DNA from 3 places in the Brevibacillus sp. Leaf182 genome. Region 1 is predicted to be linked to each of the others. Evidence: riboswitches for the same ligand, from Rfam matches in the RefSeq annotation. Region 1 holds a riboswitch; each other region holds the start of a gene.
The links. A riboswitch is a leader RNA that binds a small molecule or an ion and turns the genes downstream of it on or off. The one in region 1 is predicted to bind S-adenosylmethionine.
Positions count from the first base shown of each region.

Region 2: it holds a riboswitch for S-adenosylmethionine, as region 1 does, so the genes downstream of both, ASG16_RS16680 (pyridoxal phosphate-dependent aminotransferase) here and ASG16_RS04260 (BMP family lipoprotein) in region 1, are expected to answer to the same signal.
Region 3: it holds a riboswitch for S-adenosylmethionine, as region 1 does, so the genes downstream of both, ASG16_RS08325 (2,3-diketo-5-methylthiopentyl-1-phosphate enolase) here and ASG16_RS04260 (BMP family lipoprotein) in region 1, are expected to answer to the same signal.

Region 1 is NZ_LMPN02000015.1:285,707-295,500, reverse strand. Features, by position in the region: partial or broken gene ASG16_RS04280 (FAD-dependent oxidoreductase) at 113-331, shown strand; gene ASG16_RS04275 (MarR family winged helix-turn-helix transcriptional regulator) at 551-964, opposite strand; gene ASG16_RS04270 (PdaC/RsiV family protein) at 1,171-1,788, opposite strand; gene ASG16_RS04265 (methyl-accepting chemotaxis protein) at 1,944-3,419, shown strand; SAM riboswitch class I at 3,574-3,696, shown strand; gene ASG16_RS04260 (BMP family lipoprotein) at 3,897-4,925, shown strand; gene ASG16_RS04255 (ABC transporter ATP-binding protein) at 5,048-6,577, shown strand; gene ASG16_RS04250 (ABC transporter permease) at 6,552-7,622, shown strand; gene ASG16_RS04245 (ABC transporter permease) at 7,609-8,523, shown strand; gene ASG16_RS04240 (sulfite oxidase-like oxidoreductase) at 8,564-9,232, shown strand; gene ASG16_RS04235 (nucleoside phosphorylase) at 9,234-9,794, shown strand, end outside.
Region 2 is NZ_LMPN02000024.1:72,657-82,450, reverse strand. Features, by position in the region: gene ASG16_RS16705 (SPL family radical SAM protein) at 1-379, opposite strand, end outside; gene ASG16_RS16700 (2OG-Fe(II) oxygenase) at 391-1,104, opposite strand; gene ASG16_RS16695 (methylated-DNA--[protein]-cysteine S-methyltransferase) at 1,097-1,636, opposite strand; gene moaC (cyclic pyranopterin monophosphate synthase MoaC) at 1,809-2,291, shown strand; gene ASG16_RS16685 (MFS transporter) at 2,295-3,551, shown strand; SAM riboswitch class I at 3,612-3,726, shown strand; gene ASG16_RS16680 (pyridoxal phosphate-dependent aminotransferase) at 3,811-4,992, shown strand; gene ASG16_RS16675 (hypothetical protein) at 5,147-5,617, shown strand; gene ASG16_RS16670 (aminotransferase-like domain-containing protein) at 5,813-7,021, shown strand; gene ASG16_RS16665 (alpha/beta fold hydrolase) at 7,077-7,895, opposite strand; gene ASG16_RS16660 (family 1 encapsulin nanocompartment shell protein) at 8,039-8,887, opposite strand; gene ASG16_RS16655 (IMEF encapsulin system ferritin-like cargo protein) at 8,925-9,524, opposite strand.
Region 3 is NZ_LMPN02000018.1:112,216-122,009, reverse strand. Features, by position in the region: gene ASG16_RS08355 (spore germination protein) at 1-1,422, shown strand, start outside; gene ASG16_RS08350 (GerAB/ArcD/ProY family transporter) at 1,422-2,522, shown strand; gene ASG16_RS08345 (Ger(x)C family spore germination protein) at 2,519-3,637, shown strand; gene mtnD (acireductone dioxygenase) at 3,690-4,202, opposite strand; gene ASG16_RS08335 (methylthioribulose 1-phosphate dehydratase) at 4,216-4,872, opposite strand; gene ASG16_RS08330 (2-hydroxy-3-keto-5-methylthiopentenyl-1-phosphate phosphatase) at 4,876-5,544, opposite strand; gene ASG16_RS08325 (2,3-diketo-5-methylthiopentyl-1-phosphate enolase) at 5,541-6,755, opposite strand; SAM riboswitch class I at 6,837-7,013, opposite strand; gene ASG16_RS08320 (sigma-70 family RNA polymerase sigma factor) at 7,186-7,662, shown strand; gene ASG16_RS08315 (anti-sigma factor) at 7,662-8,837, shown strand; SAM riboswitch class I at 8,934-9,079, shown strand; gene mtnK (S-methyl-5-thioribose kinase) at 9,215-9,794, shown strand, end outside.

The sequences.
Region 1 (9,794 bases):
ATTGAAATTAATAAATGACTTCTCCTGCATCCGACAATCTTTTGCAACAACGGGAACCCTTACAAGACCAATATTGGCCGGATGAATACGAAAAATTGAGTAGCAGATGTTACTGGACAAGGTAACGCCGGGAATCGCTTCCGAGCATACATTATTCTACGGAGTGGAAGCGAAATTCTACTCGGCTCGTCCAAAACTGACTGAGGAATTCGAAACAGAAATTAAGGGATTGTTCTGTGGCGGGGATGGTGCCGGAATTACGCGTGGTCTGGCCCAGGCCGGAGCTGCTGGGGTCTGGATGGCTCGCAATATCGCGAAACGCATGCAATAACGAATACGATTATGACATAGAGGCTTCTTGCCGGGCACGCTTGTGCTTGGTGGGGAGCCTTTTTCCATGACGAAACCGTATCAGGACAGGTGGAACCGGAGCAGGCCTGCTTCTACAGACAACCAAGAGAGCTCGACCCCATTATTCATAGCACAAGGAAGAATGGCTAACAAAAAATGACTTCACCGAACTGCTTTTGGGTGAAGTCATTTTTACTTGTTACGACGGTTGTAAATTATCGTTCATTTTCTTCAATACGCGGTTAAAGATAGCGAGTTCTGCTTCGTCGAGGCCGCGGAGTGCCAGTTCTTCTTGCTCTTTGGCAGCCTCCAGCCATTCCGGGAACCGTTCGACTGCTTGCGGGGACAAGGACACATAGCGCTCACGCTTGTCATCACCCTCTGAGCGAATAATCCAGCCCATCTCTTCCAATCGGGTAAGTGTCCGGGTAATCGTCGGCGCTTCTACATTCAGGTAGTTGCTCAATTGAACCTGTGTGAGCGATTCTCGATAATGCAAGCAAAGGATAATACCCCATTGCGAACTGTATAATCCCATGGGAGCCATCGTCCCATTTAACGATTTACTGAATATTCTTGCGGTTTGGCTAATTCGATGACCATAATATTGCATGAGTATATACCTCCAGGAAAGCTGGTTCGATATATCGTACGCTTTATTGCTTAAGTAAATATGTACAATAACATACTAGCAGTTCCGGACATATAAGTAAACGTTTATTCGATGACGAAATAATGGATTTTCTGACACAAATAGAATCAGGCGAGTGTCATGGAAGAAGACACTCACCTGGATGAAAACTACGGTGGTACAGTGCACTAATCTGCGGACAAGATGCTCAATGGTCCTTTTTCATTGATGAGCGGCTCCAGTTCATAGACGGAAATGGGGAACATGGGGAAACCGACGTAATAGGGCGTAATTTCGTATAACTGGAAGTAGATGACCAGTGCTTTGTCTGCGAGGTAATAATCTTGATCGGGCTTAATTGAAGTAAAGCCATTGAGTGTGGGGATGTTTCTTTCTTTGATTTGACGCTTGATGTTTTCAGAAATCACCTTGACGTAATCGCTTCCTGGCTTGAACAATTCCCGCAGCGTATACAGCTTGCCTGTTTGGATATCTGCGGTGATCGACCCGAGGAAGGTCATGCCGTGAGCCATTTGCGGTGTGTAGGCGTAGTTGCTCAACACGACGCTGAAAATACCGCGTTCGTTTGTCTTGATCTCGTAGCTTCCTTGCATTTCTGTATTTCCCGGCACCTGGACTCGTTGCTGCTCGTGAATTAAGCCTTGAACCGTTTGAGAAATCGCCCGGTTGATCTCTTTTTCTGCTTGCTGATTGGATAAGCCTGCCAATTGGGGATAGTAAATCGTGGTGTTCGGACGGCTAATCGTCCGTGTCAGCACAGTAGCTGGCAATTGATTGAGTTCCACTTTTCTCCGGTTGCCTCCTGTACGTGTGAGTTGTGTAATAGCCTATTCGAAATTGTTTTTGGCTGTTCTCACTTTTTTCACAAATTTGGCAAAGGTTTGGCTATATAATGGGGAAAGAATCCGATACATAAGTAATAGGAAAAAGGGGGGCAATTATGATTCAATTGATTCGCAATACCTTGACTGACAAAGAAGGCTTTATGATTTTCATCCTATGGAATCATTTATGGATGGCGGGACTCATTGCCTACCAAATGGATGTGAACTTCTGGAAAGTGACGTCCTTGGGATTGCTGGTCACTTTAATTGTTTCGCCGTATTATTTCATTCGCAAAGATAGTCATGTGATTCGTTATCTGGTAGCAATCGGACTCATGTTTTATGCGATTTCATTCGATCACTTTACCACTTATCAAGAGGTTTCGTTCCTCGCCTTCATCGTCATGGGCTTTTTGGCAGCCTATTTGGACTGGAAGCTGGTAGTAACAGCGGGAATTGCCCAAATCGTCGTCACGGTTGTCGGGTTTTATACGGGAACGTACGAGATTTTCAACGGTGATTTTTCCGAGCTTAATCTGGGTGTGCGGATCGTAGCGATTCTCATGATGATGGGAGCCGTCACGTATCTGTGTCTCGCCGGACAAGCCTCCCTGCAAAAAGCGCACGACGCAAGGCAGGAAGCGGAAGAGAAGGAGCGCCGTCTGGAAGAAATGCTTTTGAACATCAAGGAAATGACGGAGCAACTGGATCGTACAAGCGATCATGTTCATGAGCATGCGGAAGGTACGAAGCGCAATACAGATGAAATGATGGTAGCCTTCAAGGAAGTCGCCGTCGGTATGGAATCGCAGGCGAATTCTACGGTGAAGATCGAAGAAGAGGTTCAATCCATCGACCAGGAAATCGAGGCAGTCACAACACAGACCAATGCAATGAAAACGGAATCGCAACAAAACAACCGTCGTCTGATAGATAGTGTTCAGATGATGAACGAGCTGTCCTTGCAGATGGAGCAAATTGTGCAGGCAGTCAATGTAGCAGCCTCTACGATTCACCAGCTCAATCGGCAGGCGAATCGCGTAGAGGAAATTGTCGGCGCGATTAATCAGATCGCGACACAAACGAATCTCTTGGCGCTGAATGCAGCGATTGAATCGGCGCGTGCAGGCGAGCATGGACGTGGATTTGCTGTTGTCGCGGATGAGGTACGCAAGCTGGCGGAACAAAGCGCGACAGCTACGCAGGAAATTACCGACATTTTGAAATCTCTCCATCAGGAAAGTGAGAATGCGGTGCAGCATATGAGCAATGGGGAAACGTCTGTTGCAAAAGGCCAAGAGCTGGCCGTGAAAACAGTGGCCTCCATCGAAGCAGTGCGTGCGGGGATGATGGCCTTCCTGGAAGCGGCTGATCAAGTAAGCTCCAGCATGGACCGGGTAAAAGTGCGTTCCGGTGAAGTTGCCATCGAGATGTCGACCATTACAGCGGTAACCGAGGAATCCGTAGCGAACTTGGAAGAGCTGTTTGCGACAGCAGAAAACCAGCATCAAAAAGTGCGTGAGATTACGGAAGAGCTGGGCGAGTTGAATACGTTGTCTCATCGTCTCCAGCAAACCTTTCACGTAAAATAGTAGGGGCCGTGGTTCTCGCCAATTTCTCGGTGCTAAAAAGACGACTTTTTAAACTTCGATGTACTTTTAGAAGTGTTTGGAATTGAGAAAAAAGAATTGCATTTTTGAACCGTTCTGCTAGAATGAATTCCATTGTAACTAAATATATTCACCTACCTTATCAAGAGCGGCGGAGGGACTGGCCCGATGATGCCCGGCAACCACTGATCATGTCTATGCATGAACAGAAAGGTGCCAATTCCTGCAAAACCTGTACCATGGTTTTGACAGATGAGGAAGAGAATGGCTACGTACGCAAACTCTTCCTCCGGGGAGAGTTTTTTTGTTGTATTTGTTAAAGACGAGGGGGAATATACGAACGATGAATTAATTTTATAAGAGAATATTCGTAAATGGTATTGAAAAAATGGGTAAAAAGCCGTACATTACCTAATAGGATAAAGAAAAACGTAAAGTTCGGATAGGGAGAGATACATCATGAAGAAGCTATTGCTCGCATTAACGACATTCGCAGTATTGGCAACAGGGTGCTCGACTGGCACAAGCGCACCTGCTGATCAGCCAGGGGGACAAGCAGCAGGACAAGAGGGCGCAGCCAAAAAGCGAATTGCCTTGATTTTGCCCGAGAAAATCGGTGTGAATCCGTTCTTCCAACAAATGGATGAGGGTGCGAAGAAAGCCGCACAAGAGCTGGGTGCAGAAGTGAAAACGATTGAATCTACGGACCATGGAGCGATTGAAGAGAATTTGCGCGTGGCTGTTGCAGAAAATTATGATTTGATCATCACTTCTTCCTTTACATCAGAGGATGCATTGAAAAAAGTAGCTACCGAAAATCCTGACCGTAATTTTGCGATTATTGATACTGTAGTGGATTTGCCAAACGTTCGCAGTGTTACCTTCCGTGAGCAGGAAGCGGCTTACCTGGTGGGAGCAGCAGCAGGTCTGGCAACGAAAACGAACAAAGTGGGCATGGTTGTCGCTCTTGATATCCCGCAGTTGAAAAAATGGACAGTTGGCTTCGAAGAGGGCTTGAAAGCGACGAATCCAAAAGCAGAGCTGATGGTCAACTATGTAGGTAGCTTCACTGACCCGGCAAAAGCGAAGGAATTGGCTTTGCTCCAAGCTTCCAAAGGCGCTGACTTCATTAACGGTGCAGCAGCAGTAGGCGACCTTGGCGTTTTCGAGGCAGCGAAGGAAAAAGGCTTCTTCACAGCAGGTCAGGACGTTGACCGTACGACGATTGATCCAGAGCATATTGTTCTGTCCCAATTGAAAGGGACTGACGCGGCAGCTTATGAAACCGTGAAGACCTTTGTAGAAGGAACATTCAAACCAGGTGTTGTTGCGTACGGCCTGAAGGAAAAAGGTGTTGGTGTAACCTATGTAACGCACGAAAGCAAAACGCCTTTGCATGCTTTTATTGGACAAGAAGTGGTGGATAAAGTGAAAGCGATCAGCGATGAGATTGTAGCGGGCACTCGCAAAGTACCAGACCAGTTTTAAAAAGGTAGCTCGGTGCTGAACGTTTATTTATAGCTTGTGCACAGTGATGGATGTGACCGACTACGGCTGTGTAGTCGGTCTTCCATTTTCATAAAAGGACGTACAGAAATGAGGGAGTGGGAATGACCGATCGCTTGGAAATGAGGGCCATGACCAAGAAGTACGGAGATTTTACCGCCAACGACAAGGTGTCGTTCTCACTGGCAGCAGGAGAAGTCCACGCGATTGTCGGGGAAAATGGAGCGGGCAAAACGACACTGATGCGGATGCTGTACGGGATGGAGCAGCCGACGTCGGGAGAGATCGTGTTAAACGGTAAGCCAGTCGTTTTTCGCGGACCAGAGGATGCGATTCGAAAAGGGATCGGGATGGTTCACCAGCACTTTATGCTCTTCGGAGAATTCAGTGTGACTGAAAATATCGTGATCGGATACGAGCCGAAGCAAGCGGGTTTTTTCAAAAGAAAGGACGCGGAGGACAAGGTGCGGGCGCTGAGTGAGCAGTATCGCATTCCGATTCATCCGCAGGCTAAGGTAGCGAATTGCTCGATTGGGGAACAGCAACGGGTCGAAATTCTGAAGGTCCTGTATCAGGGAGCGGATATTATCGTGCTGGACGAGCCGACTGCTGTCCTTACCCCACTGGAGGTACGCGACCTGCTGCAAACGATTCGAAACCTGGCAAAGAGCGGCAAGAGCGTCATTTTGATTACACATAAGTTGCAGGAAGTCATGGAGGTAGCTGATCGTATTACAGTACTGCGCGGGGGCAAAGTGACAGGAACGGTTTCCCGTACAGAAACCAACGCGGACGATTTAGCCAGACTGATGGTCGGACGTGAATTGCAGGAGTTAGCTGAGCGACTTCCTCTGGATAAAGGCCCCTTGTTGCAGGTGGAGAATCTCTCGGTTCGAGAAAAGCAGACTCTGCTCGATCAAGTCAGCTTTACCGTGCACCACGGGGAAATCGTAGGAATCGCAGGTGTGTCCGGGAATGGACAATCGGAGCTGCTGCAAGCGATCAGCGGCTTGCGAGCGGCACAGGAGGGCACGGTGCGATTAGGCGGCAAGAACGTGACGAACAAATCAGTTGCCACTATTCGGGATGCGGGCTTGGCGCATATTCCGGAGGATCGCTACCTGTGGGGAACTGCCAAACTCTCAAGCGTCGAGGAAAATGCGTTGATGGGCTATCAGCGAAAGTCTGCTTACAACCGCCGTGGCGTCGTTTTGCGGGAGAAATTCCGCCAAGTCGTAAAAGGCTGGGTAGAGCAGTTCGCCATCAAGACTGGCTCCCGACAATTGCAGGAGCTGGCTGGGAATCTGTCAGGTGGAAACTTGCAAAAGCTGATCGTAGCAAGGGAGCTGGGACACGAAACCCCGTTTTTGATTGCGGCTGAGCCTACGCGCGGGGTGGATATCGGTGCCATGGAGTACATCCATCAGGCGCTGATCGAAAAGCGCAATCAGGGAGACGGGATCTTGCTCGTCTCCTCCGAGTTGTCCGAAATTCTCGCCTTGTCTGACAGGATTTTGGTCATGTATAAAGGGCGAATCGCTGGAGAGCTTTCACGCCTGGAGGCAACCGAAGAAAAAATCAGCGTGATCATGGCGGGAGGAAGCATTCATGGCAGCAATCAAAGAGCTATCTAAGTCATTGGTTCAGCCGTTATTGGCTGTCGTCATCGGTTTGTTGACCGGGGCGCTGGTCATTGCTGCAGTTGGCGAATCGATCTTGGGCACCTACCAGGAAATGTGGAAAGGGGCCTTTGGCAGTTTTTATTTCTTTACATCTACATTAGCGAGAGCCACGCCTATCATGCTGATTGCCTTGGGTCTTTCCCTTGCATTTCGGGCAGGGGTATTCAACCTGGGGGCGGAAGGGCAAATGGTGCTGGGTGCCGTCAGTGCTGCATTAGTTTCGATCTACTTGCCAGCGCCGGGAATGATCAAAATTGTGGCGGGTATGTTCGCAGGAATGGCGGTCGGCGGGTTCTGGGCGTTGCTGCCGGGCTTTATGGAAGCCCGCTTTCGTATTCCGTTGCTCATCTCTACGTTGCTTTTCAACTACATCGCGGTATTGTTTGCGAGCTATCTCGTGACGGAGCCATTCCGGGATCGCTCGGGTTCTGCGGCACTGGCGCAGACCGTCATGCTAGAGAAAAGCGCTTGGCTTCCGAAGCTGTTTGCCGGGATGAGCGTGCATGCAGGGTTTTTGTTTGCGATCGTTGCAGCGCTGCTGTTGTTCTGGGTACTTCGTTTTACGCCTTTTGGTTATGAAGTAAAGATGCTGGGTCAAAACTCGCTGTTTGCTCAATACGGAGGAATTAATCGCATTCGGGTGATGCTGACCGGGATGTTTGCCAGTGGTGGACTGGCTGGCTTGGCGGGAACCGTCGAGGTAATGGGGGCGCACTATCGTTTTGTGGACGGGGCGCTGACTGTACCGGGCTTCGCCTGGACGGGCCTGATGGCAGCTCTGCTTGCGAACTCGCACCCACTTGGCATCATTGTGACTTCGATTCTGCTTGCTGCTTTTCAGACAGGAGCCATGGGGGTAGAGCGCAATACGGATGTGCCGCTGGAGCTGGCAAGTGTTATACAAGCCGTATTGATTTTGTTCATCTCTGCCAAGTTCAGCTACGATTGGTGGAAAAAGCGGAAGGCAAAAGGAGGGGAATCGCATGGAGCTCTTTGATTGGTCCCTCCTCAGTTCTACCATTCGGATGGTCACGCCAATCTTGTTGGCAGCTTTGGGTGGAGCGCTCTGCGCACGTGTCGGAATTTTTAATGTTGGCCTGGAGGGATTGGTACTGGTCGGTGCCTTTTCCGCGATTGTCGGTAATCATTTTACCGGGAATCTCTTTCTGGCCGTTTTGATTGCAGCGCTGGTCAGCGTTGTCTTTTCGCTCTTATTCGCGTACATGACGATCAAGCTTAGGGCGAATGAAATCGTCGTCGGTGTGGCGATTAACTTTCTCGCGTTGGGATTGACGACATTTGCACTGCGGGCGATTTTCGGTGTCAAAGGGGCCTTTTACGATAAGGATATGGCTGGCTTGCCAACCGTCGAGATTCCTTTCATTCACGATATTCCGGTCATCGGAGGCATTGTCTCTGGTCATTCGCCGCTCGTGTATTTTGCGTTTTTGGCTGCCATTCTGTTGTATGTGTTTTTTTATCGGACGGTTACGGGCTTCCGCGTCCTCGCAGTTGGTCTGAATCCTGTTGCGGCGCGCAGTCTCGGTCTGAAAGTGACGGGACTTCAGGTGCTGGCGATTGTGATGAGTGGCGCTTTGTGCGGGATTGCAGGGGCACAGCTTTCACTGGGGCAAGTCACAATGTTTACAGAAGGTATGACGGCTGGTCGGGGCTTCATCGCATTGGTAGCGATGATGATGGGGCAGTCGCATCCACTCGGTATTTTGGCCTCCAGCTTTTTGTTCGGGTTGATGGATGCCCTTAGTATTCGTTTGCAGGGCTTTTCGCTTCCGACGCAATTTACGGCTATGCTGCCATACGTGCTGACGATTGTGGCGATGTTCTTCTTGAAGAACAAGAGTCAGATCGGCAGCGACAATCAGCAGAGCACCCGTTAAACACAGGCCATATAGACAGCGAAGACAGGGGAAATGCGAGATGAACAACAAGGCAGATCGGATTAAAAGAATGAAGGTACCCGCCCCAGTGGGACCGGGACTCGCCAGACGACTTCCACCAGGACAAATCCTGACAGAGCGCTTTCCCATTTTGCATGAGGGAGACGTGCCCGTGTATGACATGAATGAATGGACGCTGCGCGTTTTCGGAGAGGTAGACCGGGAAGTGACGCTCACCTACGAAGAGATCATGGCGATGCCGCAAGTGACAGTGACGAGCGACATTCACTGCGTGACGCGCTGGTCCCGTTTTGACAATGCATTTACAGGCGTGCGTTTTCGTGATTTTCTACAGGCGATTGGTGTGACTCCGCGAGCGAGCTTTGTGATGCTGCACGGTGATCACGACTATACTGCCAATGTGCCGCTCGCTGATCTGGAGCGTGATGATGTGCTGCTGGCTCATTCCTTTGATGGAGAGCGACTGACGGACAAGCACGGCTGGCCGCTTCGCCTGGTTGTTCCTCATCTATATTTCTGGAAAAGCGTGAAGTGGATCAGGGGAATTGAATTTATGACGGAAAACAAGCCCGGCTTCTGGGAGCAAAATGGCTTTCACTTAATCGCAGACCCGTTCCGCGAAGAGCGGTTCTCCGGTGAAGCGTTGCCGATACCAGAGGATGAGTGGGAGAAAAAGGAGTTCGATTGAGATGTTGACGAATCTAAAGGTAGATCCAGAACAACTGCCAAAGCGCGTCATCGTGTGCGGTGATCCAAAACGTGCAGCCTTAATTGCTTCGAAACTCGACGATCAGCGTCAAATCGGGGAAAACCGTGAGTATCACAGCTATGCGGGTACGTGGAAAGGTGTCGAGGTAGCAGTGGTGAGCCATGGTGTAGGTGCACCAGGAGCAGCCGTATGCTTCGAGGAGCTGGCGAAGGGCGGTGTTCAGGTCATTATTCGCGTAGGAACTGCCGGGTCATACCAAAAAGAAATCGAGACAGGCAGCCTCGTCATCAGCTCCGCAGCGGTTCGCCAAGACGGCTTGACCAGTCAGTTGGTTCCGGCGGGATTCCCGGCTGTTGCCAATCGCCATGTCGTGGACGCGCTCGTACAAGCAGCGGGAGCAAACGCATCAAACTTGAAGGTATTCGAAGGAATCACGCTGACGCTCGATGTCTTTTACAGTGGAGTGTTGGAATTCCCGCACAAGCTATACCAAAAAGCAGGCGTTTTGGCAGTCGAGATGGAAAACACCGCCCTGTTCGTG
Region 2 (9,794 bases), on a different contig from region 1:
AGGGGCTTCTCGTCTGCACCAGCAAAAAATCGGGTGGATTCTCTACCATGACTTCGAGTAAAGACCTCGTTACCTTTTCCGTTTGTTCGACTGGCTGATAAGGGTCTGTACTCGAAGACATGAAGATGGTCACCTTTCCTTTTTTCTTTGCCCGCAGTAGCTCCTTGCGTAATAAGTCGGCAGCTTGCTGCTTAATGTCAACCCACGTGCCCCATTGCTCGTTGCGAAACAAAGAGACAGGCATTTGCCGAACATAGCAATAGGAGCAGGCGAAAGAACAGCCCGTATACGGATTCAGCGAGTGGGTGTAATCCGCAAGAAATCCGCTTCCTTTATTGAGGAGGGTTTTCGGCATTTTATAGGAAAGGATGCTTTTCATATTGGCGTTCCTCACTTTGCATCATGAAAAATAATTCCGAGGCTGTAGCGCGTGCCCGAGGTAATCGTGCTGACACCGTGACGCAGCGTGTTTTTATAGTAGCCTCGCGTTCCCTGCACAGGACGATAGGATGTCGGGAAAATCAGGCCAGCGCCTTGCTCCAAGGTTATCACATGTCCCCGGCTCTGCGCGCGCGGCCGTTGCTCCATCAGCAGAAATTCTCCGCCCCTGTAGTCCTTCTCCTTTTGATTCAAGGCAAAAACCACTTGAAACGGGAAGAACACCTCGCCGTACATATCCTGGTGTAGACAATTGTAGCCGCCCGTTTCGTATTTCAAAATCAAGGGAGTGGAGCGTAGCTGACCCTGATCGTGACATTGCGCCAAAAATTCAGGGAGGGTAGCAGGATAGATAGCTTCGCGTCCAAGCATTTCCAGCCACCGATTCGCAGTCTGCGCAAGCATCGGATAAAAGCCTTCGCGAAGCTCCTGCAAGAGCGAGGGAAGGGGCGCCTGATAATAACGATACTCCCCTTCTCCGAAACGGTACCGTGCCATCTGGATCGTATTGCGAAAAAGGTCATCCTGTCCATACGTAGCGATTAATTCTTCGCACGCATCCGCGCTTATTAAGGAAGGAAAAGCAGCATACCCTTGTTCGTCCAACTCCTGTTGTATGGAATGCCAGTCAAGTGCAGCGATCCTTTCTGTCACCAATTTAGCCATGCTTCACACTCCGATTCGTTTTTTTCTCCAAATCAAGCAGAGTTGTCTTCATGGGCAGTCCTCCGCGATAGCCTGTCAGTGAACCGTTTTTACCGACGACGCGGTGGCAAGGGATTGTAATGAGAACGGGATTGGCACCGATTGCGGCGCCGACAGCACGAACAGCAGCAGGCTTTTCAACTATGTTCGCAATGTCGGTGTACGATGCCGTTTGACCATATGGGATTTGGCGTAGTGCCTCCCAGACAGCGAGCTGAAAAGGCGTTCCAGACAGGTCGCAATCCATGGAAAAATGCTCGCGCGTTCCCTGCAAATATTCCATCAGTTCTGTTGCAAAAGGCTTTAGCCATGGATCGTCTTGCACCAATGCACTTTGTGGGCGATGCTTTTTAACCCACGCTTCCAATTCGGAAAAAGGCTGGTTGACCGAGCCAACATAACAAAGCCCGGCAGCCGTGGCAGCTAAATAAATGGTCCAATCACCATGCACAAGCATTGACCAACGTATCGTTTGATCCTTCATCGTTTCCATTTCCATACGCCTCCTTTGAGCTGTGTACGCACAGTATACCTCCAGCATTTGCTCTTCGTACGTTTTAAGGAGTGGATGAGCAAGATAACGAAACAATGTCGTCTACATTCCCATTGCTTTTATCCAGCGGCGGGAGTAAGGTAGGAGGAGATAGAGGAGGAACGATACTCGTATGACTGATCAATTAACACATTTTAATGAACAAAATCGAGCGCGGATGGTAGACGTGTCTGAGAAGGACGTCACAAAACGGGTGGCTGTAGCCGAGAGCCAAATCAGCATGAAACCCGAAACCCTCGCCCGAATCCGCGAAGGTCGAATCGAAAAGGGCGATGTACTCGCCGTAGCGCAGGTAGCAGGTGTCATGGCTGCCAAAAAGACGTGGGAAATCATCCCGATGTGTCATCCGCTGCCATTGACTGGCATCGACATACAGTTTGCTTTTGTAGATGAAACGACGCTTGCGATTACAGGAACCGTGAAGACGACAGGGAAAACAGGCGTCGAGATGGAGGCGTTGACCGCTGTCAGCGTAGCGGCTTTGACGGTGTATGACATGTGCAAAGCCATGGATAAAGAAATGATAATCGGTCCGACCAGTTTGCAATCCAAAACAGGCGGAAAAAGCGGCGATTTCCATCGGGGAGAGAAGTAAGGCATGAGGCAAAAGTGGGAATCCTATCCAAGCAGCATTCGTTTATTGGCGATTGCTGCCGTCATTTTTTCTACTGGAATGGCGTGTATTTGGCCGCTAGTCACGATCTATATTCACAACCATCTCGGAAAGCCGCTGACTGTAGCCGGCTTCTTGTTGCTTTTAAATCAAGGCGCATTCCTGATCGGGAGTATTGTCGGCGGGATGATGTTTGACCGCTGGGGCAAAATGCGCACCATCATTGTCGGTTCCATCGGCGTTATTCTGATATCGATCGGCTTAGGTGTTACACAAGATTTTACGATTTATGTTGCGTTGCTTCTGCTGAATGGACTTTTTTACGGAACACTTTCCCCTGTGATGAATGCACTGGCCGTCGTGTTATGGCCGGACGGAGGACGGAAAGGAATTAATCTGATTTATGTCTCCCTCAATGTGGGGGTAGCTGCCGGTTCTGCGTTGGGCGGCTTCTTGGCAAGTGTGTCATTTGCCTGGACGTTTTTCGGTAATGCCATTTCACAAGTGATCGTTCTCGCCATGTTCATGCTCATTTTACCGCGTCAGTTAAAAATGGTGGAACAACAAAGCCGAAACTCGACGACTGGACAAAGCATGTCTGAGCAAGCAACTGGTGATGTGCTGCGACAACCACAGCAAGAGTCAAAGGTGGTATGGGGGGCTCTGCTGCTATTATGCGGGGGGCTATTAATTAGCTGGATTGTCTATGTACAGTGGACGACGGTGCTGTCGACTTACATGCAATCCCTGGGCATTACACTCCGTCAATACAGTCTGTTGTGGACGCTGAATGGTGGTTTGATCCTGTTCGGTCAGCCGTTGATTGCGTGGGTCATTCGACGCTTTGCCCGTACGCTAAAAGCTCAAATGCTCTTGGGTGCTTATATTTTTGCCTTGTCGATGCTGATTTTGTCTCAATCAACGGCTTATGCAGGCTTTGTGGCAGGCATGTTCATCATGACGCTGGGAGAAATGCTCGTGTGGCCAGCGGTGCCGGCTGTTGCTGCACAGTTTACGCCAGAGGGACGAGAAGGCTTCATTCAAGGGCTGATAGCAGGGACTGGATCAGCTGGACGGATGCTCGGACCATTGCTTGGCGCATTCATTTTCCAATCGATTCATGCGCAGGGACTATTGTTCGTGATGGCAGGCTTGTCGTTGGTGTCTGTCGCATTCTTTGCCTTCCACACCTCTTTTCAAAAAAGAAGGCATCAAGTACCCGTACAGAATCAAGTATCTTGACACGGTATACGTGCTCAAGTAGTATGATATAGACGAAAAAACAGTATATTCCGTGTGTTTGACTTATTCAGAGAGGTGGAGGGACTGGCCCTATGAAGCCCGGCAGCGGATCTGTTCCATGTGATGGACAGATGCTGTGCCAATTCCAGCAGGATTTTTTCCTGACAGATAAGGACGTGACCAAGCTGATCTCCCCCTTTTTCTGTATGGAAAAAGGGGGTTTTACTGTATTGGGCCCCAAGAAAGGAATGGAAGAAAGATGCGCATTCAACCCTCCGACATGATTGATCGACTCCCTACCCAGTTTTTTGCGACCCTGGTTGCAAAAGTAAACAAGGTCATTGCGCAAGGCCATGACGTCATTAACCTGGGGCAGGGCAATCCCGATTTGCCGACTCCGCCGCACATTATTGAAGAATTACAGGCACAAGCGGCACAACCACTCCATCACAAATATCCGCCTTTTCAGGGACGTGTGGAACTGAAGCAGGCAGTGGCTCATTGGTATAAGCAAGAATTTGATGTGGACCTCGATCCGGAGGAAGAAGTAGCGATATTGTTCGGCAGCAAAACCGGACTCGTAGAGATTTGCCAAGTACTCATGAACGCAGGCGATGTTGCACTGGTTCCGGACCCAGGCTATCCGGATTATTGGTCGGGGGTTGCTGTCGTAAACGGACGGATGGCCATGATGCCGCTGAAGGCGGAAAATGACTTTTTGCCAGACTACAGCCAGCTCTCCCAAGCTGATTTGGATCGAGCGAAACTGATGTTTCTCAACTATCCGAACAATCCAACAGCAGTCAACGCACCACTTGAGTTTTATGAGGAGACCATTCGTTTTGCGCGAAAACATGAAATCGTCGTCTGCCACGACTTTGCCTACGGGGCGATCAGCTATGACGGGAAAAAGCCAGTCAGCTTCATGCAGGTTCCTGGAGCAAAAGAAGTGGGCGTAGAATTCTATACCTTGTCTAAAACGTACAACATGGCAGGCTGGCGTGTTGGTGCCATGGTAGGGAATCGCGAGCTGGTACGTCTGATCAATCTCATTCAGGACCATTACTTCGTCAGTCTGTTCGGAGCGGTACAGATGGCGGCAGCCAAAGCGATGACGGAGTCGCAGCAGTGCGTTCGCGACCTCGTCGCTGTCTACGAAAGCCGCCGCAATGCCTTGTACTCCAATCTGCATCGGATTGGCTGGCAGGCTCCACCATCACAAGGTTCGTTTTTTGCTTGGCTTCCTGTTCCAAGCGGCTTCACATCCGTGGAGTTCTCTGACCTGCTTTTGGAAAAAGCGCATGTTGTCGTAGCGCCGGGAAATGGCTTTGGTCCGACAGGTGAGGGCTATGTGAGAGCGGCTTTGTTATCCAGTGAAGATCGTCTCGCAGAAGCGGTCCAACGGATTGAGCAGTTAGGGTTATTTACGAAAACCAAATAAAAGCGAGGCAAATTGGCCACACTACCATATAAATGGAGTGTGGCTTTTTTCTTCTAGAATAAAAATCATTCTCATTATTGACAGATAATGATTTTCATTATACGATGTCATTGTTGTTAATGATAATTAGTCTCAGCGAGAGCGGGAGGGTACCATGCGCTATCAGATTAACGGTTACACGGATATGTATACGGTGATCTCCAACGAGCGGAAAATCGGCGGAGCCATTGAAGCAAGCCAGATTCGCTTGCGGACGGGAGAAGTTTACGCCAATGCTGTTCTCACTCGGTTGGAAATGTCAGGTGCGCATTTTTGCTCGATCGGATTTGTAACAGAAGAAGGCAAAAGACTGATTGTCCATGTGAATGATATCAGCATGATCGCTGATGCTCGTCACGTTAACGTTTGTGAGCTGACGAACGAATGCATGAGAGTGGAGAAGTCCGCAGAGAGACTGAAGCGATTGAAGCGTCTCTGTGAACTGAATGAAGGAAGCTGTACGCCGACCTTCCAGGAAGAGGCATTGCTGTTGGCAAGCGATATTGGTATGGAAGAAGCGTCCGCGCATGTAGACCTCTCTTTCCTCCCACACACAGAGAAACCACGTGTGTTCCGAATCGCCTAGGATGATATAGCCCATACATATGGACCCCTTTTCGTTTGATACGAAGAGGGGTTTTTTGCATGAAGTGTGTCAAGACTAACGATTGAACAACCGCTCGACATAGTCAAAACCTATCTGCTCATAGCTAGCAAGGATTGGACTTACGCTGTTGACAGTGATAAAACAAGGATAAGCAAAATCAAGGGGGAACGGAACATGGAGTACTCATTTTCAAAATCTGTCGAAGCACTATCCTCCTCGGCTGTCCGGGAAATCTTGAAGCTGACCCAAGGCAATCAAGTGCTCTCGCTCGCAGGTGGACTGCCAGCAGAGGATTCTTTTCCAATCGCAGAGATGCGTGAAGCGTTCAACCGCGCATTCGAACAAGGAGCAAAAGCTCTTCAGTACGGATTGACTGATGGATACTTGCCGCTTCGTGAGTGGATTGCATCTCGCATGAAGCAAAAGCATATGAACGTCGGTGCAGATAATATGATCATCACTACGGGCTCTCAGCAAGCAGTAGACTTGTTGTGCCGTGTATATTTAGACGAAGGGGATGTCGTTCTCGTAGAAAACCCTACTTATTTGGCAGCCGTTCAGTTGTTCCAATTCCGGGGGATCAAAGCGATTCCCGTAGACGGTGATGCCGATGGGATGAATCTGGACGATCTGGCGAAAAAAATAGCTCAGTATCGTCCGAAAATGGTGTACGTCATTCCAACCTTTGCCAATCCGACAGGAAAGGTATGGAGCCTCGAACGCCGTCTCGGATTGCTTCGTCAATGTAAGGCCCAAAACATTCTCATTCTGGAAGACGATCCATATGGAGAGATCCAATTCGATGGGGAAGCACCGTACCGCTCGATTTTCTCACTGGATGAGCATCCGACTGATTCCTGTGTGGTGTACACCAGTACCTTTTCCAAAATTGTCGCGCCAGGCTTGCGTACCGGATGGGCCATTGGAGATACACGCGTGATTCAAATGATGGTGAAGGCGAAGCAAGCTGTTGATTTGCAGTCGAGCACAATCGATCAGTACGCTTTGTATGAGCTGTTGTCCCGCTTTGATCTGGAGAGTCACATTGAGAAAATCCGCGAGTCCTACAAGGCGCGCATGGAATGGATGCATGAGCTCTTGGTTGCGCAAAACTGGGAGGGTGTACAGTGGGAAAAACCAAGGGGCGGGATGTTCCTCTGGGTGAATCTTCCTGAGCACGTTGATGCAGAGAAGCTGCTGGCCCGCTCCGTACAGGAAGGCGTGGCATTCGTACCAGGAAAGCCGTTTTATGCAGCAGAGCCGCAATTCAATACGATGCGCTTGAACTATACACTTCTAAACCGGGAAGACACAGAGCTTGCGATTTCACGACTGGGCAAAGCATTCCATGCCTACAGCGAATCTCTAGTGACAAATGTTTAATGGAAGAAAAAAGACAACCATTCTCATGGAGCTGGTTGTCTTTTTTCATGCATGTTTACAAGGAGAGCTCTCTTTGAGCCCGATCCAGCCATTCATTCACAAGCTCTGTAAACAGAAGTGGCTGCTCAATCTGCAAGTTGTGTCCGGCACAGTCGAGTGCGGCAAATGAAGAGCGGGGATAGCCTTCGATGATATCCCAAATATCGCGATAGCCGACGGAATGATCTTGTTTGCCCACAACAAAAAGACTCGGGTGGGGGAAGGGGGCTGTATCCAATGGGAAGGACACGCCGTATGACTGTCTGATTTTACTGAGGAAAGAAGGGTCGGACAGCATGTAGCCGTCGACAATCTCTTTTTTATAGCGGTTCCACGTATACTCGGTAGCTACTACCGCCATCGACTCAAACTCCACTCGTTCCGCCTCACTCAACTGCTCCCAGAGAGAAGGCTCCTTTACTAAGAGGGGTTTATCCGGCAGTGTGCGTATCTGTTTATCAGGAATGATGTTCGGGCAGATGAAAAGGGCGCCCTTCACTTGATCCCGGCGCTTCTCGATAACCGCTCGTGCAAGATATCCGCCGTATGATTCACCTGCAAGGAAAAAGGGCTCCCCTGGAATGAGTTGATCGATGAACGCGAGGACAACCTCTAGAATATCGTCCGTGGTGTGGATATGTTCGTAGTTTTCCGTTTGTCCCATTCCAGGCAGGTCTATGTAAAGTCGTCGGTATCCCGGACGTTTCTCAAAAATTGGCTCCAGACAACCTGTCATACAACGGTGATCTAGTGAAAAACCGTGAATCATCACGACAGGAAAACCGCTTCCGATCTCCTCGTAATAAAGGTTGACGCCATTGACCTCGCATCTCATAAAAAGCCCCCCAACGACATTTGTGTCAGATTGTTTTGAAAGTTTGGAACGTACGTTCTTATTATAAGTGATCTGTTACATATTTCAAGGACGAAAAAACACACCCATAACGAGATTCGTTAATGGGTGTGTCAAGGAGCTTCCTATTCTTCTGTTTCTTCCAAGGTGCAAATGGCGCTTGGACGCTTGATGCGCAATACAACGCACTCATATACACGGAACAGACTGTTCATTTGCTCGTCTCCGAGGAATGCGGAGTCGAAGTCTTCTGCAATCGCCAGGTCGAGATTATGGCGGCCAGTCGCTACCAATACGCCGGAACGGCCTTTAATGGTAGGAGATTGGAAGACACCATCTGTAACGAGATTGCGAACATGCTCGATCTCAAGCACGTTGGTGCCTTTGTGCACGCGGTGCAAGAGAGAGTAGAGCTCAGGAGAAACAACCAGTGCATACGGACCGCTGTGGCCCATTTTCAACAGCTTGTTGCGCGCTTCCACGATATCGGCAAATGCATTGCCAGATTCCATCCAATCGCTCTTCAGATGAGTGAGGCGGCCTTTTACGTTCATCAGGCCTGGGAGGTCGAATTCCGCAGCACCGTTGAAGATCAGATCGTCTTCCATCAGTGCACCACCAGCAGCTGCATTGGCAGCCGCGCTCATGTCCAAAGGCATGCCTAGTGTGCGTGCTTGGGCAACATCGCGCCAGTAGAGCATGAAATCCTTGTACAGGATCGGAATCGTCATGCTGACACGGCGGCTAGGCTGTGTCATCTCTAGTGACTCGCCTCGGAGGGAGAGACCGCCAAAACGGGATTCCTCATATACATCGTTGGTAATGGTTTGGATACCTTCACCCAATGGTCCATAAATATCGATAAAACGCCGTCCTACCAGTTGGCGGCGAGCCATGTCAACGACAGTTGCGTCCAGTTGGTTCCATTCTTCAGTCGTCAAGGGAGAGTCTGGGTATTTACGAAGCTTGTCCATCGTGTAACCTCCATGTCATTTCAGGATTTCCGGTTCTTTACATTCCTTTCAAGCTGCCAACTGTCAGCCCTTTTTTGCCAGAAACTGCAGGGGCGGAATGCTTGATCACGGAAGCAACACCGTGAGGAGCGGAAGCCGAAGCTTTCAAATGATCTACCTGGTGAATGTCGTGCCCCTCATCGTGATCAGTGAGATCAGGATGAGCCGCATCAGAGAATCGTTGGCTCATGTTTGCCATGATCTCTTTGACTGTCAAATAGTCTGTATGCGTCTTTTCACGCATGCCATCCAGGAGCTGACGTGTTTCGTCATCCTTGAATTCATACAGAGACAGCTCCAGATGCTCGCGGAAATTGTGCAGTCCAAAACGTTCCAGATTCACATCAGACAGCATTTGCGAGAGGTCGCGATCACTGAGCTGATCCAAGCTTTTTCCTGAGGACAGTTTCTCCAGGTAGGGAACCAATTCCTGCAAGCGACCCATACGCTGTTCTTCTTCTTCCAAAATATGATGGTAGTAAAGACGAGTATGCTCGTCCGTTGCCGCGTCGATAATCGGCTGGATAACGCCCATGAAGCTGTTGATATAACCTCTGGTGCGATCAAAAATGGCGTGCAGCTGTGTAATTTCTTGCACCCTACGCCACCTCCTCATTCACAATCTATTTTTTCATTATACCGTTGGAAAAAACACCCGGGCAACACCTATGTACATTTTCTTATGACTGCGAAGAATATGATGCGGTGTAATTTGGAAAAGAGGGCGGGAACGCTAGAGCGCCGTGGCTTTGCTTACAGGCTTAGTCTCTAGTTTTGTTTTTTGACAAAAAAGTTATCATGGAGAGTATTGTCAAAGACAAATGGGAATGATAATATTTATCAATAAGAGTGATATTCATTATCAATT
Region 3 (9,794 bases), on a different contig from region 1:
AATGCGATTTTTACGCTGACTCCCGATTTGGTCATTCGAACGTTTGCGTGCCAGCATATAGAGGGCATGGTTACACTCGTCTACTTGAATGGCTTGGTTGACAAAAATTCGATTAATAATAATGTGCTTCGTCCACTTTTGTCACACCCAGAGGGTGAGAAATCGACTCTTTTTGACCTGTTATCTGTCGGGAAGGTATCCGTTGCCTACGACTTTCGGAAAGTAGAAACCGAGATTTTGCTTGGGAGCAGTCTTTTATTTATCGAGGGTCGAAAAGAAGTTCTTGTGATCGAAACGAATGGATGGCCGCAACGGGCGATAGAAGATCCGCAGTTGGAGGCTGCGCTTAAGGGAGGACACCAAGGTTTTGTCGAAACGGACGCGCAGAACATTGCCCTCATTCGCCGCTATATCCCCAACCGTGAATTAAAAATAAAAGAAATGTGGTTGGGAGAACGAGGCCTTACAAAGCTATCAATCATGTACTTGGCTGATGTGGCGAATCCGGAAGTATTACAGGAGATGGAAGATCGGCTCAAGATGATCAAGGTTGACTCGATTCTCAATGCGTCTGAACTGGAGGAGTATATCGAGGATAATCCTTACTCGCTGTTTCCGCAGTTTTTGACCTCAGAGCGGCCCGACACAGTTGCCTCTCACATCTTGCAAGGGAAGATTGCTGTCGTTGTCGATCGCTCTCCAAGCGTATTAATCGGACCGGCTACTTTCGCTTCCTTTTTTCAAAGTGTGGATGATTATGGTACTCGCTGGCCTGTCGCCACGTTTATTCGCTTGCTTCGATATTTAGCTTTTTTGATTGCTACTTTTTTACCTGCGATTTATATTGCGTTGATTTCTTTCAATTATGAGGTGATCCCACTCGATTTGATTTTGTCAGTCGGAGAGTCCCGCGAAAGGGTTCCATTCCCACCCTTGTTAGAGGCATTTATTATGGAGCTCACACTGGAAATGCTCCGGGAATCGGGTATTCGCTTGCCGGCTCCTATTGGACAAACTGTGGGTATCGTGGGAGGTATCGTGATTGGTCAAGCGGTTGTGCAAGCAGGGATTGTGAGCAATATTATGGTGATCGTCGTTGCATTTACAGCGATCTCATCCTTTATTATTCCGAACTACGATATGGCCTCGGCAGTCAGGCTTATTCGTTTTTTAATGATGATCCTCGCTGCGATGTTTGGGTTCGTTGGAATTATTGTGGGATTAATGGCACTGATTGGCCATTTGATTACGCTGGAATCATTAGGCGTTCCTTATGGAGGCCCTCTTGCTCCTGTGCGCTTCGGTGATTGGAAAGATTTGTTTATCCGCCTGCCACTATGGAAAATGAAAGAGCGTCCCCTGTCAGCCCATACGATTGAAGAGGAAAGACAAGGCGATAATCGGCCAAGGGAGGACGGGTGATGAAAAAGTATACGTACAACCAATTGAGCATCCTCCAGTACATTCTCCTCATTCATGGGGCACAAGTAGGGATCGGCGTATTGACGATCCCCAGAGAATTGGCGGAGAAGGCGAGTACCGATGGTTGGATATCGCTTTTGATCGGATGGCTTGCGGCAACGCTAGTCAGTCTCGTCATCACGAACATGATGAAGCAGTACCCGGAGAAGACGATCATCGATATCTTCCCATTGATCCTGGGCAAGTGGCTCGGTCGTATCGCTATTGTTTTCATGTTCATTTATTGCGGGGTTGCAGCGTTCGTTTTGCTGATAAATGCCACGGGAATCATTAATGTTTGGCTCCTGTCTCAAACACCCGCCTATGTCGTCGTGTTCCTTTTTACGCTGCCGACTTATTTTGTTCTCCAGGGAGGGGTTCGCGCCATAGGAAGGTACGCCGAGCTCGTATTCTATCTTACGCTTTGGATACCTTTTGTTCTCACGACGGCTTATCGAGAGGTTCATTGGTTAAACTTGCTGCCAGTGATCAAGGAGGGCTGGCACCCGATATGGGAAGCGAGCAAATCCACCGTACTCTCCTTTCTTGGATTTGAGTTTGGTTATTTTGCCTACCCTTTTCTTCAAAAAAAGCAATATGCGCCTCTTGGCATTGTCATTGCGAATACATTGACGTTGTTCGTGTATCTGTCTGTCGTTGTCGTTTGCTTTGCATACTTTAGCCCCGATGAAATCACGCAGTATACATGGCCTACGCTCAATTTATGGAAAGCCATTGAGTTCCGCTTTTTAGAACGTGTCGATATTCTTTTTCTCTCTACTTATATGTTTATATTGTCAACGACTGCATTGCCGTACATCTATTTCTGTGTCTTTTCATCCAGTCAGTTATTCGGCATGAAGGATCACCGCAAGCATTTGCGCCTGTTCCTTCTTCTGGTTCCAGTGGTGCTATTGTTTTATACGCCATCCTTTATTGATCTGAAGAAATCGATACAAATTTGGAGCTATGCAGGCTTAGGCTTTGCTTATGCGCTTCCTCTACTGGCTTGGGGGCCGATCAGGCTATCGAAACGAGCAGAAAGGGGGGAAAAAGCATGAGGGCATTTGCTCAGATTCTGTTATTGAGCTTGCTGGTAACGATGTTGACAGGTTGCAGGGATCAGATCAATTTGGAGGATACCACTTTATCACTGATGGTCGGAATTGATTTGAACGAAAAAAATGAGCTTCTCTTTTATATCTCAAGCCCGGTGTTCAATCGGGAGGCGAAGGAAAAATCTGAGGAATACGGTATCCGGTCATCTACCATTAGAGAGTCGAGAATGGGTTTTGATGAGCGAGTGACAGGCTTGACCCAAGCAGGCAAAATTCAGGTGCTTGTGATGGGGAAAAAGCTGCTGGCTCACCCGGACTGGTTTCGGCTGCTGGATGTCGTTTTTCGGGATGCAAAATTCAGTGTCAACGCCCGCGTGGCTATGCTTGATGGTCCGTTGCATGAGTTGTTTGATTTTAAACCAAAGGACAAGCCTCGTCTAGCCATTCATGTAACAACGCTGATTGACACAGCCAATAAAAGAAATCTGACAGTAAAGACGAGGGCCCAGGAGCTCCATCGACAAATGTATGAAAAAGGGATGACACCTAGCTTGACTGAGTTGAAGAAAGAAAAGCGGGCGGTCAAGGTAGTGGGGACAGCTTTGTTAAAAAAAAATGGAACGTATGTAGGCTCGATAGAACCGCGGGATACGATTCTTTTGCAAACGCTGATCCATGAAAAACAAGGGGAATTGTCTATCACCATCCCGATTAAAGAGCCGAACGATCAAAAACAAATTACGAAAGACAGGATCAGCTTTTTTATCAAGGGGGTTCAAAAAAAAGTAAAAACATCCTATCAAAACGGTCGGTTTCATTTTGACGTTCATTTCAGGTTGCGAATTTCCATATCGGAGCGCATGTTTCCGTACGACATGGAAAAGGACTACAAAAAGATGGAGCGAATGATCAGTGACGAGTTGCAGAAGGATTACATGAAGTTAATCAAGAAATGCCAGGAAACCGGTACAGACCCGTTTGGGTTTGGTCTCTATGCGCGTGCTTATGAATATAAGGAATACAAAAAGGTAGAGGATGATTGGACGAAGGCTTTTTCCAATGCCACATTTGAAATCAAGTCTGATGTATCGATTAAGGGAAATGGTGTCGTAAAGTGAAGGCAGAAAGACAAAACCCCCTGGCAATCAGTAAATGCCAAGGGGTTCGTTATTAATAGATCGCTTCCCAGCCTGCAGGAGTGACGAACAGGCGAATCGCCTTGATTTTGCGGTCGTCCATCAGAGTGAAGTAGTGGCGGTAGTTCGGTGGTACGGAGATCAGATCGCCTGGCTCCAGCTCGACGTCGAAGTAGCGACCATCTTTGCCTTTGATGGCGAAAATGCCGTGACCATCAACGCAAAAGCGGCACTCATCGTCGGTGTGGTGATGCTCGCCCTTGAATTTCACCAGCAGCTCGTCGAGGTTAGGCGTTTTGTCAGAGAGGACGATAATGTCCGCTGTCAAATAACCGCGACGTTGGCTGATCGCATCGATTTCCGGCTTGAAGGTGTCGAGAATCTCTTGTTTTTCCTCGTCAGTCGGGCTGTAGTTATCACGGTGCTTCGGATCAAGGCGATCCACGCCCCATTTTTCGTAAATGATCTCTTGAGTGTCCAGGAAGGAGACAACTTCCTCGGGTGCTGAGATGTACTCATTGTTGTCGTGAAAACGAATTTGTGCCATCGTTTATTCCTCCTTAATTGGTGGTTGTAGTGGACACGACTGCTTGGCGCAATTGCAGCCAGCGGGCGTGATACTCGAATAGGAATTCAAAAGCCTCCAGGTGGCGCTTGGCCTCGAAGTCATTGCCGCCCCATGTGTAGATACCGTGGTTACGGATGAGTACGCCGGGAACCTCTGGTGTGATCACTTTTTCAATTTCGGCGGATAAGGTCGGAATATCGGCAAAGTTCTCAACAATCGGAACAGTAATGCGTGCGTTTTCTTCCCAGATTCCGAGTCCCTTGATCAGCTCTTGTCCTTGAATGGAGAAAGCGCGTTGTCCAAAGTACAGCTCGGAAATGAGGTTGTTCCATACGGTATGGACGTGGAAGCAAGCACCGGCCTTCGGGAACGATTTGTAGACGACGGCGTGGATGAGCGTTTCCGCGGAAGGCTTGAGCGTAGTTTCATCCACCGGACGCGAGTCTTGATCCACGACCAGATAATCTTCAGGGGACAGCTTGGTTTTGTCTTTACCGCTTGCCGTTACGGCAAATTGCAAGGGATCGTTTTGTATCTTAATCGAGAGATTGCCACTGGTGCCGGGAAACCAGTCCCGGCGGGCAAATGTCAGCTTGGCGTCATCCAGACGGCGAAAGGCATCCAGACGTTGTTCGAGTGTTGCGGTCATGAATTAGACAACCTCCTGTTGGACTTGCTGTAAAATGCGAATCACGTCGTGGAATGTGGCAAACTTGCTATGCGGCAATTGCAGCTCTTCCGCCTTTTCAGCGAGGAAGGAACGGGCAATCACATAGTCAGCGATTTTGGCTCCAGCCAAATCCGTGATAGAGTCGCCGATGACGATGCGGAAATGGGTTGCTGGATCGTAACGGCGGATGATTGTCGTCTTGCACATGCCGCAGCCGTTCGTGCAATGTTCATCGCAAGCGTTTGGCCACGTAATGGTGATGCGCTCTCCGCTGAAATCACTTCCATTGCAGTAAATCGGTACATCGGAGAGATCAAAAGGTGCCAGGATAGGCTCCAGGAAAAAGTCGATGCCGCCACTCGTGATCAACAGCTCGATGCCTTCTTCGCGACAATAGCTCACGAATTCAGCAAATCCCAGGCGAATCGTCGCTTCATGGACAATAAAATCGATAATGTCCTGGCGCAAGGAAGAGGGCAAGAGTTGGAACAGCTTGCCAACTCCTTCCTGAACGCTTATTTTTTGCGAAAGGATTTGCTCCGTCAAGGCTTCCCACTCAGGGGGAGCAAACTTGCGGACAATCGCTACAATGTTGTCTTTTTCGGTAATCGTTCCGTCGAAATCGCAGAACAGGACGAGCTTCTTGCTCATCGTGCGCCACCCCACTTTTCTAGGGCGATCGCCAGTTCTTGTGAATCAGCGGCGGCTTCTTCCAGTGTTCGGTTAGCGGTGACTGCCTCAATCGCAGCAACGAATGCTTTTGCTCCTGCGGTTGCTCCACCGGGATGACCGTGGATTCCGCCTCCTGCATTGACGATTTGATCCAGACCGAAGTCTTTATAAAGCTGTGGAACCAGTCCCGGATGAATACCGGCAGATGGAACCGGGAAGGAACGGCGTACACCATTCAGCGGGTCAGTCAAATGCTTGGCGAGCTGCAACGCTTCTGTTTTGTCCAAGGCGACATTGCCATATGGAGATGGGAAGAGCACCAAATCTGCCCCAGCTACACGCATCAACGTTCCGAGCAGAAGCGGGGTGGCGATACCGTAGTCGGGTGATGGATAGTAAGCGCCTGCCAATGCTGGATGCGCCATGATCGGTACGTGTACATCAGGATCGGCTGCCAAACGGTGCAGGGCATCGAAGCCAAAGGCCAGCACATTGAACAAGAGGCAGTCAGCACCCGCATCTACCGCACGTTTCGCTTTTTCGTTCAGCTCATGTACAGGTCCAGTCAGGTTGGCTGCATAGAGGACGGGCTTGCCTGTTTCGGCTTCGGTCTCCTGAGCGATCTGCTTGAACGCTTTGATCCTTTCGATAAAAGGAGCACGGTCATCTGCAAAGAAGATTTCGTCATCTTTCACCAGATCGACTCCGCCCAAGGCTTGTGCCCGGAATTGCGTTTTCAGGTCGTCGAAAGGAAGGCCCAGGCACGATTTGAAAATGCTCATCAAGAGCGGTCGGTTATGTGCTGCTAAACGTTCGCGCAGACCGTCAATGCCGAACTTCGGTCCAGGAAAAGCCTGAAGGAACGAGTCAGGAAAAGCGATGTCGACGAGCTTGATCTTGCCGTCCATCGATAGTTTGCCGAATATTCCGGTCAACAAGGATGGAATGTCTGCTGTAAAATTACGAGTCGGATAGCTGACGGTAATCAAACCGCGTGTTTCTCCGTTTTCCAGTGTCTCAAGTGGTGTCGCGCTCACGGCTTCACCAAGATACGGCGCTAACTCAGCTTGCTTGGCAAGCGGCAGGTCCGTCCAGGAACCGACTGTCATGCCGACAGCAATGGCCTGCGCTTTCTTGTTCAAGTCTTTTGCTTGTGTGAGATAGGTGACGAGGATACGTTGTTCACTCATGGTACGTCTAATCCTCCTTGTATAAATTAAAAAAGCCTCCCCATTGAGCGGGGAGGCGGTTGTCGACTAGGAAAGCGTCTCGTCTCATCTCTCGGGTCAGTAGCCGAGAGGAGCCAAAAAAGCTCGATCTCGACTCTTATCCGTTGGAATTAGCACCGTTTCGCTATCCAAGGTACGCATCATCAGCGTACGATTCATGGTATAGCGCCGGTTGCCGGGCATCATAGGGCCAGTCCCTCAGCCAGCTCGCGATAAGAGTTATTCGTTTCCCCCATGATATGACGTTCATTGTCAGGAGTCAATCTTTGTTTTTGCAGAGAATGTGCAGCGGATTATTAGAAAAATAAGACGAAGGTGAAACTTTTTGGCAATTCTTTCGTGGTAAGGGAGGAAGGGGTGTGAACGGCTTGGGAAAGTAGGTCTGGAGGATGTGTACCAGCTGCATGTAAACGATATTTACCGCTATCTTTTCCGGCTGACACGAGATGAGAGACTGGCAGAGGATTTGACACAGGAAACCTTTTGTCGCGCCTTCTCTTCCTTGGACGACTACCGTGGGGAAAAAGTACGGCCCTGGCTGTTCAAGGTGGCCTATCACGCTTTCGTGGACGGTTATCGCAAGAAGACGAAACAACGATTCGCCTTTGTGGAAGCCTTGCCAGAGCGACGTGATCATTCGGTGGTTGATCCGGCAGAGCATGTCGTGAACAAAGAGCTGTGGGAAGTGGCCCATGACTATTTGGAGCAACTTCCGGAAAAGCAGAGACAGGTCATTTTGTTGTTTGCCATGCAGTTTTCCTACGCGGAAATGGCAGAGGTACTCGGAATCGAGCTGGCAGACGTCAAGCGTTCCTTGTTTCGGGGGCGACAAAAGATGCGGCAGTTGTGGAGGGAGGAAAACCGGTGATGAACAAGGATGATCGCGAGCAAAGACTGCTTGCTTATTTGCGTGGGGAAATGGCGGGAGAAGATTCAAAACAATTCGAGGAGGAAATAGCCGCTGACGAGGAATACGCACAGCGGTTGGAGAGGCTTTTGTTGGGGGAAGAAACGAGAGAGGACAACGTGAAAACAAAACAGCCTGAAACACTGTCGGCTGAAAAACAGCGTGCGATTGTTCGACGGGGGAAATGGAAAAATCGGTTGTCCAACGCAGGATTCACCATAGGGCTTCCCTTTTTGGCCGGAGTTGTGTTGCTGATTCTGAATGGCTGGGTTGGGTCACTGATGCATGAAGATCTGTTCCGCGTTGCGAAGTCGATGGTCAATTTTACTCAACCAGGTGTGAGAGTGGGGAGTAGTGGTTCACAGGTCGGATTGCTGTACGGAAACATCAGCATGGAGCTACGCGAGCGGGTTGGGGGAGAAGAAAAGAACGCGGGCCGATTTGAGAGTACGAATGTGCTATGGAACGTGAAAGCCAAGCCGCAATGGACGGACGGGGTCAGGGAGCAAAAGCTGTTTTTCCGTTATCCGACAGAGGGGGAAACGGAGGATACCATGTCTCTCACTTCGGCTGCCTGGACGACGATGGAGAAGCTGCCCGAGGGTACCGTTTCGCAGCTTGCGATTTCTTTTGATCACTTTTTGACGTATGACGAGTACTATAAACTGGTTACCCGCCATGTTACCTCTTCTGGACAAGATACAGTTTGGTTTGCGGTAGATACAGGAGTAGAGCTCAAGCAAGCTGAAAGTGATGCCGGAGATGTGCTGTTTGGTTCCGGGGAAGTATGGGGATTTGCCCAGCGGGAAATGGATTACGGTGGTGCATATGAAAAAGGGGATGGGGACAAGGTAATCGCAAACTATCTGGAGGAGATGAGGTATTTGTCAGAGCAAGAAGAACTGGCTCGCGATATCGGAAAATCCTTACTCTTTGGCAGAGATCTACAGATAGCAGAGCGATACAACTACATGCAGCAAAACGGAGTGCGAATCTACGGAGCCGTCCTCACTGGACCTACGAAAGAACTACTGAAGCTCAAGTCCGAAAAGTCGATAACAGCAGCGTTTCTTGGCAAGGTAGACTGGTGGAATTGGGAGCGACCTGCGGCATCCGGAACACAATACAGCTACTGATAGCAAGGTGCGAATTTTTGCACAAAAGGGTGTTGACATCGTGGAAGCGTTGGTTGTATGATTCAAACTAAATCAAAAACCGAATACGTTTTGGATACCTTATCCAGAGAAGGTGGAGGGACTGGCCCGATGATACCCGGCAACCGACATGACGCCATTCAGACGCGAGGAAGCGACTGATTGACAGGCGACATGCACGGTGCTAATTCCTGCAGAAACAAAAGTGGTCTGGAAGATAAGGGGGACATCAACACGGTTCTTACACGTGACGACAGCGACCTCTTTTCTTCGGGAAAAGAGGTCTTTTTATTGCTCCAGGTACTCAAACAAAACAAGTAGAGATAGAGGAAAAATACGTAGAGGGGAGTTTTGGAATCATGGCATATCGCGCATTGACTGAACAGGAAGCAGTGGAGTACGTAAAAGGAATACCGGGTCTTTTTAGCGAAGGAGCCGAGCTGACCAGCCGCGAAATCGGGGATGGCAACCTCAATCTGGTTTTTGACATTCAGGAGCCGGCAACCGGTAAGAGCGTCATTGTCAAGCAAGCACTGCCTTTTGCCCGCGTCGTGGGAGAATCCTGGCCGCTTACGATTGATCGGGCTCGCATCGAGAGCGAGGCACTCCGCATTCAGCACAAATACGTTCCAGACTTGGTGCCGCAGGTGTATCACTTCGACGGGGAGCTTGCGTTGACTGTCATGGAAAACGTCGGGGACCACATCATCATGCGTAAAGGTCTGATCGAAGGAAAGCGGTACCCACTATTCGCAAAGCAAATTGGCCGTTTTCTCGCGCAAACGTTGTTTTTCACATCCGATCTGGGCGCACATCCATACGATAAAAAAGCGCTAGTCGGAACATTCATAAATCCAGAATTATGCAAAATCACAGAAGACCTCGTCTTTACCGATCCATATGAAAATGCGCCTACCAACGACTTCAACCCGTTGATCC